DNA from 4 places in the Shewanella sp. OMA3-2 genome. Region 3 is predicted to be linked to each of the others. Evidence: predicted binding sites of a transcription regulator. Region 3 holds the regulator's gene; each other region holds the start of a gene.
What was found. Region 3 encodes sigma-54, which starts transcription at its own class of promoters, with help from an activator protein. Its sites were predicted from a motif close to GTTGGCACGNNNNTNGNNT; they were not measured.

Region 1: the regulator sigma-54 is predicted to act here: its motif matches at 1,613-1,631, upstream of fliE (flagellar hook-basal body complex protein FliE).
Region 2: the regulator sigma-54 is predicted to act here: its motif matches at 1,471-1,489, upstream of L0B17_RS02340 (DUF1328 family protein).
Region 4: the regulator sigma-54 is predicted to act here: its motif matches at 1,473-1,491, upstream of L0B17_RS04870 (superinfection exclusion B family protein).

Annotation. Positions count from the first base shown of each region.
Region 1 is NZ_CP090974.1:3,289,013-3,292,215, reverse strand. It holds gene L0B17_RS14500 (sensor histidine kinase) at 1-181, shown strand, start outside; gene L0B17_RS14495 (sigma-54-dependent transcriptional regulator) at 174-1,520, shown strand; gene fliE (flagellar hook-basal body complex protein FliE) at 1,688-2,041, shown strand; partial or broken gene fliF (flagellar basal-body MS-ring/collar protein FliF) at 2,106-3,203, shown strand, end outside.
Region 2 is NZ_CP090974.1:511,570-514,772, forward strand. It holds gene L0B17_RS02335 (NAD(P)/FAD-dependent oxidoreductase) at 1-1,172, shown strand, start outside; gene L0B17_RS02340 (DUF1328 family protein) at 1,585-1,761, shown strand; gene L0B17_RS02345 (hypothetical protein) at 1,860-2,054, shown strand; gene L0B17_RS02350 (diacylglycerol kinase family protein) at 2,116-3,203, shown strand, end outside.
Region 3 is NZ_CP090974.1:4,040,457-4,043,659, forward strand. It holds gene lptA (lipopolysaccharide transport periplasmic protein LptA) at 1-70, shown strand, start outside; gene lptB (LPS export ABC transporter ATP-binding protein) at 67-798, shown strand; gene L0B17_RS17830 (RNA polymerase factor sigma-54) at 973-2,466, shown strand; gene hpf (ribosome hibernation-promoting factor, HPF/YfiA family) at 2,493-2,780, shown strand; gene ptsN (PTS IIA-like nitrogen regulatory protein PtsN) at 2,783-3,203, shown strand, end outside.
Region 4 is NZ_CP090974.1:1,097,438-1,100,640, reverse strand. It holds tRNA gene L0B17_RS04880 (tRNA-Leu) at 1-81, opposite strand, end outside; gene L0B17_RS04875 (DUF3149 domain-containing protein) at 534-671, shown strand; gene L0B17_RS04870 (superinfection exclusion B family protein) at 820-1,431, opposite strand; partial or broken gene L0B17_RS04865 (ATP-binding protein) at 1,640-3,203, shown strand, end outside.

The sequences.
Region 1 (3,203 bases), 750 kb from region 3:
TACCACTAAAGCACAGGGGACTGGATTGGGGTTAGCTGTGGTGCAATCTGTGGTGCGTAATCATGGTGGGAACATTCAATTGTCATGTAAACCGCAAATGGGCTGTCAGGTGCGATTAAGTTTTCCGATGTCTAAAGATGCGATATTGAATAGTCAGTCGCAAGGGGACCATCATGTCTGAAGCAAAACTATTACTCGTTGAAGATGATGCTGATTTACGTGAAGCATTACTTGATACATTATTGTTGGCGCATTATGAATGTGTTGATGTTAGCTGTGCAGAAGAGGCCATTCTAGCGTTAAAAGCACAACATTTTGACTTAGTGATCAGCGATGTTCAAATGGAAGGTATTGGCGGCTTGGGTTTGTTAACCTATTTACAGCAAGCTCAGCCTAAGTTGCCGCTATTGTTGATGACAGCCTATGCCACCATTGACAGTGCCGTAAGTGCAATTAAATTGGGGGCTGTTGACTATTTAGCTAAACCATTTGCACCTGAAGTATTACTCAATCAAGTATCAAGATATTTGCCACAAAAACAGAATACTGATCAACCTGTTGTTGCGGATGAAAAAAGCCTTGCGTTACTAGGGCTCGCTCAACGTGTGGCAATATCAGATGCTTCAGTGATGATTTTGGGCCCCAGCGGTTCAGGTAAAGAAGTATTAGCCCGTTATATCCACCAAAATAGTAGTCGTAAAGATGCGCCCTTTATTGCTATTAACTGTGCAGCAATTCCTGAAAATATGCTCGAAGCGACTTTGTTTGGTTATGAAAAAGGCGCTTTTACTGGCGCATACCAAGCCTGTCCTGGAAAATTTGAGCAGGCTCAAGGCGGTACTTTACTGTTGGATGAAATTTCAGAAATGGAAATAGGCTTACAAGCAAAGTTATTGCGGGTTTTGCAAGAGCGCGAAGTGGAACGATTAGGTGGTCGTAAAACGATTAAACTTGATGTGCGTGTATTAGCTACCTCAAATCGTGATTTAAAAGCTATTATCAATTCAGGTGAATTTAGAGAAGACTTGTATTATCGAATTAATGTGTTTCCGTTAACATGGCCGGCACTTTATCAACGCCCTGCCGATATTTTACCTTTAGCCAGACATTTACTGATTAAACATGCTAAAGCATTTAATATAAATCCTACTCCTACCTTAGGTGAAACAGCGACTAGACGATTATTAGCTCATCGTTGGCCAGGTAATGTACGTGAGTTGGATAATGTTATTCAAAGGGCGCTTATTTTAAGCAATGGTGGTGAGATCAACGGCCAAGATATTATTATTGATTCGGCTGATGTCGCTTTGCACACTGACGTTCACAGTATTGAAAAAACAGCTGAAGTTGAAGGCCTAGGCGGTGAATTACAAGCGCAAGAGCATGTGATTATTCTTGAAACCCTAAACCAATGTCAGGGTAGTCGAAAACTTGTCGCTGAGAAGTTAGGCATAAGTGCACGCACTTTGCGTTATAAAATGGCTAAAATGCGTGATGCAGGCATTCAATTACCGGTATAGGCGCTTATTTTGTATCAAATACCAGTGCTTTTTTAGCACTGCTTTCTATAAAAGCTACGCATTTTGCGTAGCTTTTTAGCTTTACTCACCATCTTGGCACTTAAATTGCTACATCCCTGTTAAGACAGTTTAATATCGTCAAATAGTCGACGAATGGGAGTTTCAGCATGCAGATCAACGCCAATCCATTATTACAAGAAATGCAGTCACTTCGTGGTGAAATAGCCCCTTCTAGCCGTTCGAATATGGGCTCGGGCATTAGCCCTAATTTAATCCAACAAGTAAATAACACCTCTGGGTCAGATTTCGGTCAGTTATTATCTCAAGCAGTAGGTCATGTTAGCGGCTTACAGCAATCATCTTCAAGTTTAGCCACTCGTCTTGATATGGGCGACTCAACGGTGACCTTATCTGACACCGTTATTGCGCGTGAGAAGTCAGGCGTAGCATTTGAAGCGACTGTGCAAGTGAGGAATAAGCTGGTTGAAGCTTATAAAGAAATCATGAGTATGCCGGTATAACTTGCATCAGTAAGACGTTTTTAAAACAGCATAAAAGTAAGGGCATATTGTGAGCACAGACATAATGGTAGGTTCAGATGCGGCAGTTGATGCCGGTATTCAACAAGAGAATAAGTCTGGCTTGTTGAGCAATATGGGCGGGGCAGACATGATGCGTCAAATCACTATGATTTTGGCGTTGGCAGTGTGTTTAGCGTTAGCTGTTTTTATTATGATGTGGGCACAGGAGCCTGAGTATCGCCCATTGGGTAAAATGGAAACCGCTGAAATGATTCAAGTATTGGATGTACTTGATAAGAATAATATCAAATATCAGATCAGTGTTGATGTGGTTAAAGTTCCTGAAGATCAGTACCAAGACGTTAAACTGCTGTTAAGTCGTGCTGGCGTAGAAAGTAGTACAAAAAATGATGACTACTTAAGCCAAGATAGCGGTTTTGGTGTCAGTCAACGTATGGAGCAAGCGCGATTAAAGCACAGCCAAGAGCTTAACCTTGCCCGTGCGATTGAAGAATTAAAAAGTATTAGCCGTGCCAAGGTTATTCTTGCACTGCCTAAAGAAAATGTATTTGCTCGTAATGCGTCTAAACCAAGTGCAACGGTTGTTGTCAATGTACGCCGAGGCGGCCTAGGCCAAGAAGAAGTTGATGCAATTGTTGATATCGTAGGGTCTGCAGTTCAAGGTCTTGAGCCTTCGCGCGTGACAGTAACGGATTCAAATGGACGATTACTTAATTCAGGTAGCCAAGATGGCGTGTCAGCTCGTGCTCGTCGTGAACTTGAATTAGTACAGCAAAAAGAAGCCGAATACCGTAAAAAAATTGACTCAATTTTAATGCCTATTCTTGGTCCTGAAAACTACACTTCTCAGGTCGACGTCAGTATGGACTTTACTGCAATAGAGCAAACTTCAAAACGCTATGATCCTGATTTACCCGCTCTGCGCAGTGAGATGACCATTGAAAGCAATTCATCTGGTGGCAGTGTTGGCGGAATACCTGGCGCATTAACTAACCAACCTCCAATGGAGTCTGATATACCTATTGAAGCAGGGGGAGGCTCGTCAGCATCATCAAAATCATCGGATACTCATCGTGAAGCGACTCGTAATTTTGATCATGACACTATAATTAGTCATACCCGTCAGCAAGTGGGACAAGTT
Region 2 (3,203 bases), 560 kb from region 3:
ATGACGTAATTATTATCGGCGCCGGTGCAGCAGGGTTAATGTGCGCTGCTACAGCGGGTTATCGTGGCCGTAATGTTTTGGTGTTAGACAATGCAAAACAAGCAGGACGTAAAATTTTGATCAGTGGTGGTGGTCGCTGTAACTTCACTAATCAAAAGGTTGAACCGCATCAGTTTCTTTGCAGTAACCCCCATTTTGTCAAATCGGCATTAGCACGTTATCGCTCAAGTGATTTTATTGAGTTGGTTGAGCGTCATGGTATTGAATACCATGAACGTGATCACGGACAGTTATTTTGCAATAACTCAGCCAAAGAAATAGTGACTATGCTGATGACCGAATGCGAATGGGCTGGGGCAAAAGTCCAGCTGCGCACGGATATTTTATCTGTTAGTAAAACGGGTACAGGCTTTAATCTTACTACCTCTAATGGTGACTTTAGCTGTGAATCACTCGTGATAGCCACAGGTGGCTTATCAATGCCTAAACTTGGCGCGACGCCTTATGGTTATAAGCTGGCTGAGCAGTTTGGTTTAAAAGTGCTGCCAACTAGCGCAGGTTTAGTGCCTTTTACCTGGCATGCTGAACAAAAAATTCGTTTTGAGCCGTTATCGGGTATTGCTGTACCTACAACGATTACCGCACAAGATGGCACCCAGTTTAGTGAAGCATTATTATTTACCCATCGCGGCCTGTCTGGCCCAGCTGTATTGCAAATATCAAACTACTGGCAGGCTGGTGAAGCGATTTCAATTAATTTACTGCCAGGTGAAAATGCTGTAGATAAAATCGAGTTTGCACTGAAACATCATCCAAAACAAAGTTTACGAAATACCTTAAGCCAATGGCTACCAAAACGACTCGTTGAAGCGTTATTTGAAGAGGCGCAATTAGACAAAGCGTTAAATCAACTTGGTCATGGCGAACGTGAAACGCTGGCTAGTGAGTTAAACAGCTGGTTAATAGTAATGAATGGTACAGAGGGATATCGTACAGCAGAGGTCACTCTGGGCGGTGTAGATACTAATGAACTGTCATCTAAAACCATGCAAGCCAATAATGTTTCTGGATTGTATTTTATTGGTGAAGTGATGGACGTCAGTGGTTGGCTGGGAGGGTTCAACTTCCAATGGGCATGGTCGTCTGGCGTGGCTGCTGGGTTAGCTGTTTAAAGAATTTTATTGAGTTCTTCTGATAAAACACAGAGGAACTCAGCTTTATCACTTTCTGTTATTTTTTATTTTTGCTTATATCTTTTTTCACTTTCTCTAAATCATCTTTCTGTAATTATCTCTATCTTGATTTGTTATTTCCAATATTTACTGATGTGTCTACTGTCCCATCATTAATTTGAAACTCTTACCGAATTGTCGGTAATTTTTGCCAATAATTGCGTGAGTTAATGGTGAGGTAATAAAAAATACAAATTTATTTTGCTTTATTATCATGTTGTTATATATTTCATGTAAGTTTGGCATGAAGTTGGCTTAGTATAAGTTAGCTAAACGATACACAAACAGTTGTTCATTATTATAAGTTGATTTTTGTGTGTTATTTATCATTTCATATTTAAGGAGATTACTTATGTTAGGTTGGACATTGATGTTTTTAATTATCGCTATCGTTGCTGGCTTATTAGGTTTTGGTGGTATTGCAGGTGCAGCAGCCGGTATTGCGAAAATAATTTTCTTTATTTTTATCGTATTACTTGTTATTTCTTTAGTGGCAAGTGCAATACGAGGTAAGGCGCCAAAGGCATAACGCTATGTAAGCGACGCCTTATTATTTAATGATAGAAGATGAATATATCTAAATATAGTAACCACAAATGGAATGACCTAGTGGTCAAGGAGATCAATATGAATTTACTAAAAAAATTAAGCATCATGGTTTTATTGGGATTAACAACAGTAGGTATGATGGCATGTTCAGACAATAAAGCTGAAAATGCGGGCGAGAAAGTTGATGAAATGATGAAGGACGCCGGTAATGCAGTTGAAGATGCGTGTGAAGATGTAAAAGAAGGTCTTAAAGCAGAAGATCCTGATTGTTAAAGAAACTAAGCGGCGCACTATAGTGCGCCGCTTTTTGCTGTTTCCAAAATAGGACATCTATATGCTAACCAAGATAAATATTAAGTATTACTACACAGCCGGCGCATTATTGGCTGTGATTTTGTGTGTGCTACTTAATTCTCCGTGGGCTAAATTTTTTATTGGCTGGCTGGCATTATCTTTGGGGTTAGTGAGTTTTGCTTATTGGTTTAATGCTGGTGGTGTTTTCCGTAAAAAGCAAAATGGTTCAATTCCTTGGTATATCAGTTGGGGCTTTGTGCCTTTTCTATTGGGATGCCAGATTTATAATGCTTGGGCAAGAAAACACGATAAGGTACCCGCAATTCAAAAGATTGAAGATCAGCTCTATTTAGCATGTCGTTTATTTCCTTCTGATATTGACTACCTTAAAACCCAAGGGGTTGATGCTATTCTTGATGTGACCGCTGAATTTGATGCATTAGATGGCACATTATTGGCTGAGGATATCGATTATTTAAATGTGCCTGTTTTAGATCATAGTGTCCCGTCAGAAGCGCAACTCAACCAGGCGATCAATTGGCTTAATAATCAGGTGCGTAACGGTAAGAAAGTGGTAGTGCATTGTGCGCTAGGCCGTGGACGTTCGGTATTAGTATTAGCCGCTTATCTTGCTTGTCGCGATAACAAAAGTCACTTAGATGAGGTGTTGAGCTCTATTAATGAAATTCGCCATACCGCCCGTTTGAATAAATGGCAATTTGCTAAAGTCTCTCAAATGTATCAGCAAAATCGGATTAAAATTAATAAAACACTCTATTTAATTGCTAATCCAGTATCGGGCGGGGGTAAGTGGCAGGATGATGCTGAGTATATTCAACAAACCTTATCGAGCTATTATCGAGTAAAGCTGCTTGAGACGACGGAAGATAAGGATGCAGCTGTGCAAGCCTGCGAAGCCGTTAAGCGTGGGGCTGATATTGTTGTAGCTTGCGGTGGTGATGGCACCGTTAACGAGGTGGCTTCTATGTTGGTTAACACCTCAATCACATTAGGTATTATTCCTATGGGGACAACAAATGCTTTGGCGCATACCTTATTTGGTGTAGGCAGTAAGCTGATCCCTGTTTCTCAAGCCGTGGATATTTTGATTCAAGGTCATTACCAACC
Region 3 (3,203 bases):
CTTCCAAAATGATGCATCACCCGCACAAAAACTACCTGAAATTCCGTTAAAAAAGCAAGGTAACCAATGACCCAAATTACCTTAACAGCTGAGAATTTAGCTAAAAGCTATAAAAATCGTCAAGTGGTTAAAAGTGTCAGTTTAACCGTAAAAACTGGCCAGATTGTTGGGCTACTAGGTCCCAATGGCGCAGGTAAAACCACGACGTTTTATATGGTTGTTGGCTTAGTCAAAAGTGACCATGGCCGCATTTTAATCGATGACGATGACTTAACCGCTGATCCAATGCATTTACGGGCGCGAAAAGGTATTGGCTACTTACCCCAAGAAGCCAGTATTTTTAGAAAACTCACCGTGCACGATAATATTATGGCTGTCTTGCAAACCCGTAAATCGATGACTCCAGACGAGCGGATCCAGGAACTTGAACATCTTTTAGAAGAATTTCATATCACCCATATTCGCGATAGTTTAGGTATGTCACTATCTGGCGGCGAAAGACGACGGGTAGAAATTGCCCGCGCTTTAGCAGCCAACCCTAAATTTATACTATTAGATGAGCCCTTTGCTGGTGTTGACCCTATTTCAGTGATTGATATTAAAAAAATTATTCTGCAACTCAAACACCGTGGTCTAGGGGTATTAATTACCGACCATAACGTCCGTGAAACACTTGATGTGTGCGAGCGTGCATATATCGTTAGTCAGGGTAATTTAATTGCCGAAGGAACTCCTACTGAAGTACTAAACAATCAACAAGTTCGGGCTGTATACTTAGGGGAACAATTCAAGCTATAGTGAATCTAAAGAGGCTCTGAAACACTTGCTTAACATTGTATTCTGGTGGCTGAGCTATCTGATGATAGAGTTAATCGCTCATATGTAACTAAAGTCAGAGCATTTGTTAAAAAATTTGCGACTCTCACTCACTTTAACCAGTGAGACGCCGAATTATTCTAGGGATCAGCAGTAATGAAAGCTTCACTCCAACTTAAAATGGGTCAGCACCTCACTATGACCCCACAACTGCAACAAGCGATTCGTTTGTTGCAGTTATCGTCTTTGGAGTTACAGCAAGAAATTCAACAAGCATTAGATTCCAACCCTTTGCTTGAAATGGAAGATGAATTTTCAGTACTTAGCGATAAAAATGAAAACTCAAAAGACCTGTCAGACACTGACTTCAACGAAGTCAGTGTCCCTGTTGTCGAAAAAGACACTTCAAATATCGATACCGCAGAGTCAATGACTAAAGAGCAAATGTCTGACGATCTGCCAATGGATACCACTTGGGATGAAGTGTACAGCGCCTCCCCAATGGCAAGCCCAGGTTCGGGGTCAGGCAGCATGCCAAATGATGACATGCCTTTCCAGGGTGAAACATCTGAAGGCTTGTATGAACATCTAGAATGGCAAAAAAATCTGACTCCCTTTTCTGAAACAGACTTAGCTATCGCAACTGCGATTATTGATGCTATTGATGACACTGGCTATCTCACCCAAAGTACCGAAGACATTTTAGAGGCCATGGGCGATGACTCTGTCGAACTAGACGAAGTAGAAGCTGTGCTAAAGCGCATACAACATTTTGATCCACTTGGTGTTGCCTCACGCAGCTTAAGTGAATGCTTGTTGATTCAACTTGTTCAGTTTGCACCAAACACACCACATATTGATAATGCCAGAATGTTAATCAAAGATTATTTAGATTTGATTGCTGGGCGTGATTTTCGCACCTTAATGCGTAAAACAAAGCTAAAAGAAGATGAGCTGCGCGAAGCAATTGAATTAATACAATCTTTAAATCCACGTCCTGGCACCATGATCACTCCACCAGATGATGAATATGTTATCCCAGATGTGTCAGTAACCAAAAAGAATGGCCGTTGGGTAGTTGAGTTGAACCCTGACAACATGCCAAAAATAGGCATCAATCAACAATATGCTGCCATGGCAAAAAGCAGCAAAAGCTCAACAGACACTCAATTTATTCGAGGCCACTTACAAGAAGCCAAATGGTTCATCAAAAGCTTAGAAAGCCGTAGCGATACCTTGCTTAAAGTATCAAATTGTATTGTGCAATTTCAGCAAGGTTTTTTTGAATACGGCGCAGAAGCCATGAAACCTATGGTGTTGAATGACATAGCTGAAGCTGTCGAAATGCATGAATCAACTATCTCGCGTGTCACCACACAAAAGTATATGCATACACCACGCGGACTATTCGAACTTAAGTATTTTTTTTCTAGCCATGTAAGCACCGACGATGGCGGAGAGTGCTCATCGACAGCAATTAGAGCCTTTATTAAAAAGCTGGTTGCAGCTGAAAACCAGAAAAAGCCATTAAGTGACAGTAAAATGGCTGATCTTCTGGCTGAACAAGGGATTAATGTTGCACGTCGCACTATCGCAAAATATCGCGAAGCGATGATGATCCCTCCCTCAAACCAACGTAAGAGCTTATAATCTACCTAGGCAATTGGAGGATAAATATGCACATCACCTTAGCGGGTCACCATATTGAAATTACTGAATCACTGAGAGAATATGTTACAAATAAGTTTACAAAACTTGAACGACATTTCGATCAGATCAATAATGTCCAAGTAGTATTGAATGTCGAAAAGCAGTTACAGAAAGCTGAAGCAAAAGTCAGCCTAAATGGCACTGAAGTATTTGCCACTGCTGAACATGCTGACATGTATCACGCCATAGACGCCCTGATTGACAAGCTCGATCGTCAGGTCATTAAACATAAAGAGAAATTAACTAAACATTAATGATGGAACTTAGTACCATCCTGCAGCCGGAATGCACCTCCTGTGCCACACCGGGCAGTAAGAAAAAGGTACTGGAACTTATCAGCGATTTAGTCGCTGCCCAGTACCCATCCCTCTCCTCACAAGAGATTTTTGAAAGCCTAGTGGCTAGAGAAAAAATGGGTAGCACAGGAATCGGCTCTGGCATTGCAATTCCGCATGGACGACTCACGACCATCGAGCGCCCTATCGCCGTTTTTGTAAAGTGCGAAGAGGCTATTTCATTTGATGCTATAGACAAACAACCTGTGGATCTCTTATTTGCACTTTTAGTACCCGCTGATCAATGCCAACAGCATCTGAGTACTTTATCCTTAATGGCAGAAAAATTGTCAGATAAACATATCCTTAAACAGTTACGTAAAGCGAGTAACGCAACCGAAC
Region 4 (3,203 bases), 1.1 Mb from region 3:
ACCCGAGGACGGACTTGAACCGTCACTTCTTTCGAAATCGGATTTTGAATCCGACGTGTCTACCGATTTCACCACTCGGGCATTGCTCTTTAAGCTATATTTAGCTTTGCAAAGAAATCTAAAAAAGACCAAATATCTTTGCAAAACTTAACAACTCACATTTTATTATATTTATACATTTTTAACTAAAACTACAAAATGCTATAAAAACTTAACTTAATCAGTACCAATTAAGTGAACAGAATTATACTCATGCTTGTGACAATGGCAAGCCCTTTGGAGAGACTTTACTGACAATCGCCTAAATTCTCAACGTATCTTCAAAATAAATTGTAAAAAACACCGCTAATTAAAAAAACTTGCTGTAAGACTAGATTCTACGGCATGCAAACTAGAATACATTACACGTTACAAAGATCACATTTACACATAAATATACCTAATAATAGGGTGAACCATTGATCAAGATCAGCTTCATAAGCTTATTTCAGCATTATGATAACGATGACTTCACACCTAAAAGGATAGCTATCATGGCATTTTGGTTAGATTTAATGTTTGGAAACCCAATTGGATTAATGTCTATGCTTGTCATTTTTAGTACTTTGGGGATTGTTTCTTACTTAATGTGGATGTTTATTGTGAAGTCGGCTCCAGGCAATGATGGGTAACATTATTGTTGTAATACCTCTTGTTCCTAGTCATTTGTGTTAATTATATATTGAACCATTTCAGGGGCTAACTTAGCCCCCTTTTTTATTCTACAAGTTTCTATACCGCAAGGTTTGTGACACTCTGTAACTTAAACAGAAAATGCTATTAAGCTGCATGTTTACGAGGCTGAACTAAACCGCTAATAAAGTGAGGTCTGGCTTTTAATAAATAGGTTAGCTCTTCTTGAGTCGGCTCTCCTGCTGGTAAACGTAATACATCGCGATTTAAATAAATCCGCGCAGACATTGATATTTTATATTCTGCCGTAGGTCCTTGAATCGCATAATGACGTTCATTACCCAGCTCTTCCAGTATATTAGTATGCAATAAGCTTTTTACTGCTAACTCATTTTTTGGCAAGGCTAAGATAGTTGCACCTTGCAAAAAAAACTCTCTGAGCAATGCCCTTTCAGCTGGGTCAAGTAATTTAACTTTAGCTTCAACGGTTTCAACCGTACGTTTTTGACGCAAATGTTGAATAGACTCATCAGCAACAAAGCTTACTAATTGGCTGAGAAAATATGCCGAACCCACGATCAAACCTAAACCAATAAGATAATTATACTGCGCCACAATTTCAGCAAGTGCTAACTGAGACAATAGCGCTTTCGGGGCAAATAATAATCCCACACATGAAACGACCAACCACAACATAGTACTCATAAAGGTACGTTTTGCATTACTCAAGCTAATAGTTTTAATCATCATTTTTTTCATCACAGCCTCAGTGTCAAAAATTTGAACATCTAATTATACCAAAGCAAAATTAATGCCATATTGATACGATAAATTAATAAACATCAATATAGTAGAAGAAGCTTTAACCATTAAAAATTCAGTCATCAAGCGGTTAATTAAATATGGCTATAATATAAACTTTGAACTAACTTATTATATAAGCACTTAGATTAATTAAATAAATACTATGCTGAAATTCTCCAGACAATTATTCACTAGCCCTATCGGTCGAAAGCTTATGTTGTCGATTGTACTTTTTAGTTCGCTTATCACCCTGCTTACGACTATTTATCAGTTATTTAATGATTACAACAGTGATGTAAATCGTATTGATAGAGCCTTTTCTAGTATCGAAAAGGTTAACTTGGAAGTGCTAGCGGCAAGTATTTGGGTAATTGATGAGCGCTTAATTAGTACTCAGCTAGACGGTTTAAGCCAATTACCCGATATTACTTATATCTCAATCAAGGATGATAGCGGCCAAGAGTGGCAGGCAGGTAAATATCATCAAAAATCGACCATTGAAAAACAATTTGATCTCATTTACACCAACTCAAGCGCAATAAAGGTAGGTACTTTACTTGTCCAAGCAGACTTGAACATTATTTACGATAGACTTTATGACAAAGCCATTCTTATATTACTGTCAAATGCGATAAAAACCTTCTTAGTGGCTGGGTTTATTTTATTTCTAGTTTGGTTGAACATTACCCAACACCTACTTAAGCTCAGCCAATACTGTAACCAAATAAGCCTTGATAAACCTTTTAACCCTTTGGTTTTTGATCATAAAAATAAACACGACGAATTTGCTATGGTGGCAAAAGCGATTAACACTATGCAGCAGCAAGTACGGGCATCATTTTCTGATGTACAGGAATCGAAAACTGCGCTGCAAAGTGCGCTAGAAGACCGTGAACGATTACTTAAGCTTGAGCGCAGTTATAAAGATGAGCTAGCTCGTCAGGTAAAAGAGCAAACCAAAGAACTAGAACAGTCATTACTGATTTTAAAACGCGCGCAACAGGTTCTTGTCGAACAGGAGAAAATGGCGGCATTAGGGGGATTAGTTTCGGGTTAGCGCATGAAATAAATACTCCTATTGGTATTTGCTTAACCGCGGCAAGCTCGCAGCTTTCTCATGTAGAAGATTTAATTAAGCTAATCCATAGCGAACACGCCACCTTAGAAGAGATAAACCGTATTCTCGAAGAGTATCAACAAAGTTGTCAGCTAATAGTCAATAATATTACTCGAGCAAGCACGTTAATCCAAAAATTCAAAACTGTTGCTGCAGAGTCACGTTACGAAAAAAACACGCAGTTTAATTTAAAGCAACAACTGGAAGATATTATCGATTCGACTCAAATTATGTTTTCACCACAACATGTTGATATTAATATAAATATAGATGAAAAATTAGAAATCATTAGTAACATTAACTTACTCAACCAAATTATTAGTAATATTATTTCTAATGCTTACACCCATGCCTTTAAAGGCATTGAACACAGCAGAATAATGATAAATGTGGTAATCGAATATGACAAAGTGAATATTGAAATTCAAAATAATGGTTTGAGTATTCCTGAAGAGATAGCAGAACGCATGTTCGAACCTTTCTTTACCACGGCCAGAAATAGAGGTGGAATAGGTTTGGGTTTAGCCGCAGCATTTAATGCCGCGACTTTACTTAACGGTAACATCCGATATGAATCAATTTCGCCATTAGGCGGGCCGATGTTTACCGT